One region of the Pseudoalteromonas sp. S408 genome, then DNA from elsewhere that is predicted to be linked to it. Evidence: predicted binding sites of a transcription regulator. Region 1 holds the regulator's gene; the other holds the start of a gene.

Region 1 (3,208 bases):
GCAAATACACGTGTTGCAAGAAACCGTTAGACACTTTAAGAAAGTGCAGTTAAGTGGTTGTATATTCACCAAATTAGACGAATCTTTAAGTTTAGGTGAGATTATTAGTATTGCGATTCAAAATCGCCTTCCAATAGGGTATCTTACTAACGGTCAACGAGTACCAGAAGATATTCGAGTTGCAAATGCTGAAAAACTAGTTAAAAAGGCTGAGCAACTCTATTTAAAAAGAGCAAAAGCACAACATTCAAGGCACCAAGCAGTGGCGCCAAGCACAGTAGGGATGTATGATTAACACAGTATTAGATCAAGCAAGTGGCCTGCGCAAAATGAGTCAAAACAATAACAACGGCGTAAAAGTTATCGCTGTCACTGGCGGTAAAGGTGGAGTAGGAAAAACAAATGTTTCTCTTAATACTGCAATTGCATTAGGCCAGCAAGGTAACAGAGTATTGGTTCTTGATGCCGATTTAGGCTTAGCAAACTGTGACGTTATGCTAGGGCTGCGTGTTGAACGTAACTTATCACATGTTTTATCTGGTGAATGCGAACTTGATGAAATTCTAGTTGAAGGCCCCGCAGGTATTAAAATTGTACCCGCGACGTCGGGTTCTCAAAGCATGGTTGAATTGTCGCCTTCAGAGCATGCGGGACTCATCAGAGCTTTTAGCGAATTAAATACAGAATTTGATATTTTAATTGTAGATACTGCAGCAGGTATTTCTGACATGGTGCTGAGTTTTTCCCGCGCAGCACAAGATGTAATGGTTGTTGTATGCGACGAGCCCACATCAATAACAGATGCCTACGCGCTGATAAAAGTATTGAGCCGTGAGCATGGTGTATATAAATTTAAAATTGTTGCAAATATGGTCCGCAGCATGCGTGAAGGGCAAGAGTTATTTGCTAAACTTTCCAAAGTAACCGATCGTTTTTTAGATGTATCAATGGACTTGGTTGCAACGGTTCCCTACGACGAAAATATGCGTAAGGCAACACGCCGTCAAAAAGTTATTGTAGAACTTTTTCCAAATTCGCCTGCGGCACTGGCGTTTCAAGCGCTAGCAACAAAAGCAGTTAAATGGCCAATACCTAACCAACCATCGGGTCATCTGGAGTTTTTCATAGAGAAACTAGTAAACGGCTAATTATGACAACATTGGTGAATAAAGTTATGGGATATCAATCAGCACAAAATTTAAATGTGATTGTTGAAAAACATGCATCACTCGTCAAAAAAGTGGCATGTCACCTTATAGCGCGTTTACCTGCCAGCGTTCAGCTGGACGATTTAATACAATCAGGCATGATTGGCCTGATTGAAGCATCTAAGAGCTTTGATGCAACCAAAGGCGCCAGCTTTGAAACGTTTGCAGGGATTCGTATTCGTGGCGCAATGCTTGACGAAATGCGACGCGGCGATTGGGCACCCCGTTCGGTGCATCGCAAAAGCCGTTTGGTGGCTGAAACAATTGCTTTTTTAGAAAAAAGCTTAAGCCGTGAGCCTACATATATAGAAGTTGCTGAAAAACTTGAAATTTCGTTAAATGAGTACCATCATATCTTAAACGATGTAAATGCAAGTAAAGTACTAGGTATAGAAGACCTTGGTGTCGACGAGGATGTCATCAGTCCAGTTGATCAAGATTTAGCGCTAGACAAACCGTTTAATAACGTTAAAAATGAGCGGTTTAATGAGTCTTTATTAGGTGCGATAAAATCTTTGCCAGAGCGAGATGCAATGGTGCTGTCTTTGTACTATAACGATGAAATGAATTTAAAAGAAATAGGGCATATACTCGATGTAAGCGAATCGCGTGTAAGTCAAATACATGGTCAGGCGATGATTAAGCTCAAAGCTAAAATCAATGACTGGATAAATTAGTAGTAAGTAAACAAGGTTAAGACCTCACTGGGGGATGTTTTGGATAAAAACATGAAAATTCTGGTTGTTGACGATTTTTCAACAATGAGACGTATTATTAAAAATCTGTTGCGTGACTTAGGTTTCACTAATGTTCAAGAAGCAGACGATGGGTCAACCGCTTTGCCAATGCTACAAAATCAAGTATTTGATTTTGTTGTTACCGATTGGAATATGCCAGGAATGCAGGGTATAGACCTGCTAAGAGCAATACGTGCGGATGATAAGCTTAAACACATTCCGGTATTGATGGTAACGGCTGAAGCTAAAAAAGAACAAATTATAGCGGCAGCACAGGCAGGTGTTAATGGTTATATTGTTAAGCCATTTACTGCTGGAACACTCAAAACTAAATTAGAAAAAGTATTTGAACGTTTAGGCTAATGATAGGGGGAGAGGCTTATGTCAGCACTTGCTGCGCCTCAAATAACTTTAGAACAAGCTCGTCAGCTCGTTGTTTATCTAGAAAACGGTGAGCAAGACAAAGCCAATCAGTTAATTTTAGATACTGCTTCTAAGGAGCAATCTGAAATATTTGCTGAAGTTGGAAAGTTAACCCGTCAATTGCATGAAGCTTTAAAAAGCTTCGAGCTAGACACTCGCTTAACTGACTTAACTACCGATGCGATTCCAGATGCAAAAAAACGGCTTAATTACGTTATAGAAATGACAGAAAATGCCGCAAATAAAACAATGGATGCTGTTGAGGCTAGCCTACCAATTGCTCAGCAGTTGGCGGATGAGATATCTCATATCAAACCGACATGGGATCGCCTAATGAATCGAGAGATTGAGTTAGGAGAGTTTAAATCGTTATGCCACAGCATTGATAAGTTTATGAACAATTCTCATCATAAAACCGATGAGCTGCAAAGTTTGATGACAAATGTACTTATGGCGCAAGACTATCAAGATTTAACCGGGCAAGTTATTCGCCGGGTTATTGAGCTTGTTAGAGAAGTTGAAGAAAGCTTGATCCATCTTTTGACTGCCTTTGCTGATCAAAACGACGGTAAAGTCGAAAAAATAGAACAACAAAAAACAAATGAACCATTAGACGAACAAACTTTAGCAGGTCCAGAAGGCCCTATTATTGATAAAGAATCACGTAATGATGTTGTATCTGATCAAGATGAAGTCGATGATCTTTTATCAAGTTTGGGCTTCTAAGAGGAGAGTAACTGCATGTTTGAAGTCGATGAAGATATTTTACAAGACTTTCTTGTAGAGGCAGGAGAAATCCTAGAGCTTTTATCTGAACAGTTAGTTGAGCTGGAAAACAAT
Region 2 (3,208 bases), on a different contig from region 1:
CCACCAATCCCTGAATCAAAAACCATTATATGCGCTGACAAACGACCGTTCCTATAATTAGATTAGAACGGCAGTTTGCCATGTGATTTTTGCAAAAGAAAGTAGTTTAAGGTTAAGGCTAAACTTCGTCTGCTGTTTGCTTTGCCGCGCTATTTAACTTATTAAGGTTTTCAAACATAGCTTTTGTATAATCAACCAGCTTATCTATCTCACTTTGGTCCTCATTGAGCCATTGCATGATGCCTGATAACTGATTTTGAATATCTAACTCGGCGGCTTTAGAAAATGCCTCTCGTAGATCATCATTAAAAGGCGCTATTTTATCTGCAATTACTTTTTCTGGGGCCGGTTTATTTTCTTCGTAACCTTTTATTGCAGCAACCGTTTTGGTTTGTCGTAAGTCCATTGAAAATGCAACTAGTTGCTCATTGCCTAAACTAAGCTCTTGCGCTTCTTCAAATGCCTGATCTAAATCACCGCTAAAAAAAGTTTTACTTACGTTTTGTAGGTTTTCCATCAACTCATTAATTGCTTCTTGCTCTTTATCATTAAGGTCGCCGTTAACTGACATTGAAAATGAAAGCTCCCTCGATTGTGATGATTCACTTACGAATGCCTCTCCTCCCTTACCACGTTGATAACTGCTAGCAGACTGAGATTTAAACGCATCGGCAAAACTAATTGTTACTTCATCGCCTTCTGCGGTTGTAAAGCTGTACTGAGCATTATTACTTAAACTGGCATACTGTGCTTGTGTTACCCCCACACTGGCGGGCATTGGGTTGAACAAATTATCTTCAAACTCATCAAGGCCATTGAAAATGCCTTCTTTTGATTTATTGATCCCCTCTTGGGTTTCATCGTTTAGCACGCCAGACTCTTTGAGCTCATCAACAGCGTCATCAATACCTATTTGAACCCCCTTACGGGCATCACTTAACATACCTTTTAATTTATCGTCATCGGCACCATCAGCTTTTGCTTTATTAACGGCGCCAGTGACAAAGTCGAGTACATTTTTAACAATTTCTTCAAAATCAAAAAGGGGTTTTTCTGCCTTTTTTTCTTGAACAGGTAAACCAAGCTGCTCTGCCATTTTATCGCCTAAGACTTTAGCAGCCAACTCTTTGCCTCGTTGCTGATAACTGTCTTGCGGAGACGTGATGGTAGGTTGTTGTACATCAGCTTTGTTATTGAATTTGTTTATATTCTGGCTTGGTATAAACCCATAGTTGCCTATTTTCATGATTCGTCTCCTGAGCGTGCGTACTTTATTATCGGCCAGAGCATAAAAAACTAAAGTAAACCGCGTAAAAAAACATCATTTATTCTTGCCAAAACTAGACAAATGCGAACCGCTCCCTACAATAGCGCCGATAAACAGATCTTAGATAAGGCAATAACGCGAATGGCAGTTATTAAAATAGATACCACACAGTACCAAGCGCAGTTAAGTGAAAAAGAACAGCGTATAACTTCACAGTTTCAACGTTTTGGTGTGGAGCAGCTAGAAGTGTTTAGCTCGGAGCCAATTAACTACCGCCAACGTGCCGAGTTTAGAGTATGGCATGATGGAGACGATCTGTTTCATATAATGTTCGATCAGCAAACTAAAGAAAAAATACGCGTGGATACGTTTGACCCTGCAGCACCGCTTGTTGGTGAAATAATGCAAGTAATGATTGAAAACCTTAAGCCATGTGAGGTTTTACGCCGAAAGCTTTTTCAAATAGATTACCTGTCTACACTCAGCGGTGAAATTTTAGTGAGCTTGCTTTACCACAAGCCGCTTGATGATGAATGGCTACGTGAAATTAAAGCGCTTAAGGCAAAGCTGAGTGAAAAATATAAGATAGACTTTATTGGCCGAGCACGTAAGCAAAAAGAAATGCTAGGTGATGACTTTGTAACAGAGCGATTAACTGTAAATGGCCAAGAACTCGTTTACCAACAAGTAGAGAATAGCTTTACGCAACCTAATGCGAAAGTAAATATAAGCATGCTTGAGTGGGCACAAGGTTTATGTAAACCACTTAAAAATGATTTACTAGAGCTTTACTGCGGTAATGGTAACTTTTCTATTGCACTAGCTGGCTCTTTTAATAAAGTACTCGCAACTGAGATATCTAAGTCATCTGTTTACTCTGCTCAATACAATATCGAGAAGAACAATGTAGATAATCTCGATATTATACGTATGTCGAGCGAAGAGTTTACTCAAGCGATGAATGGAGAACGTACTTTTTCTCGTCTAGATGGCATTGATTTAAAAAGTTACAATTGCCAAACCATCTTAGTCGACCCGCCACGCGCTGGTATGGATGAATTGACCTGTGATTTAGTGGCTAACTACGAAAATATTATTTACATATCGTGCAACCCTGACACACTGGAACGCGATCTAGATCATTTAACGCGTACTCATAACGTCAAGCGCTTTGCGATATTTGATCAGTTCCCTTATACACATCATATAGAATCAGGTGTGTATTTGCAGAAAAAATAACGGTGAGTAAAAACTTATAGGCACAAAAAAGCTCCTATAAAGGAGCTTTTTTGTATTCTTTTACTTACTTGCCAAGTAATTAATTAACTTGCTGATATCTTCAGGTGCCGTAACACCTGATTCACGGCCTAAGTTTAATTTATACTTACCGTTTACAATAAATGTTGGAACACCACGAAGGGCGCCTTTTTCTTTAAAGTACTCTTGGTCGCGTTTCATCTTAGAGCTTAATGTACGAACCGAAAAGCTTTTAAATAACTTATCAAATTTATCGCCATCAACACCTTGCGCAACGAACACATCTTTTACGTCAGCTAATTCGTTAAATTTAGCGCGTTTTGTGTGAATATGATTAAAAATAGCTGCAATAATTTTTTCTTTTTGCGGAAGTACTTCTGCAGTGGCTAATGCTTGGCTCATCATTTGTTGGTTTTCTGGGTTACGAACACCCACAAAGTCAACGTGACTCTTTTTAAACTTAACATTTTTATCAAGTTTAGGCTTAAATTCGCTGATCAATGACTCGTAGTTATTACACGCCGGGCAGTAAAAAGAGAAAAACTCTTTTACTTCTGGCTTTTTAGTAGCGCGTTCAGAAATAACATCGTAATGAACGCCTTCTTCATAGGTCGCCGCAAAGCTCGTTGCTGCCAGTGGTAATACTAATGCAAGTAACCCTGCTTTAAGTAGTTTAATCATACT

The links. The regulator FliA, encoded in region 1, starts transcription of late flagellar genes. The targets are predictions, from matches to a motif close to CTAAAGNTNNNNNNNNNNNNGCCGATA.
Region 2: the regulator FliA is predicted to act here: its motif matches at 1,276-1,302, upstream of CWB62_RS18210 (DUF5610 domain-containing protein).

What each region holds. Positions count from the first base shown of each region.
Region 1 covers NZ_PNDY01000001.1:200,370-203,577, reverse strand. The annotation lists gene flhF (flagellar biosynthesis GTPase FlhF) at 1-295, shown strand, start outside; gene CWB62_RS01040 (MinD/ParA family ATP-binding protein) at 288-1,148, shown strand; gene CWB62_RS01035 (RNA polymerase sigma factor FliA) at 1,175-1,885, shown strand; gene cheY (chemotaxis response regulator CheY) at 1,925-2,308, shown strand; gene CWB62_RS01025 (protein phosphatase CheZ) at 2,327-3,094, shown strand; gene CWB62_RS01020 (chemotaxis protein CheA) at 3,110-3,208, shown strand, end outside.
Region 2 covers NZ_PNDY01000038.1:1,674-4,881, forward strand. The annotation lists gene murI (glutamate racemase) at 1-41, opposite strand, end outside; gene CWB62_RS18210 (DUF5610 domain-containing protein) at 119-1,246, opposite strand; gene trmA (tRNA (uridine(54)-C5)-methyltransferase TrmA) at 1,409-2,506, shown strand; gene CWB62_RS18220 (thiol:disulfide interchange protein DsbA/DsbL) at 2,567-3,205, opposite strand.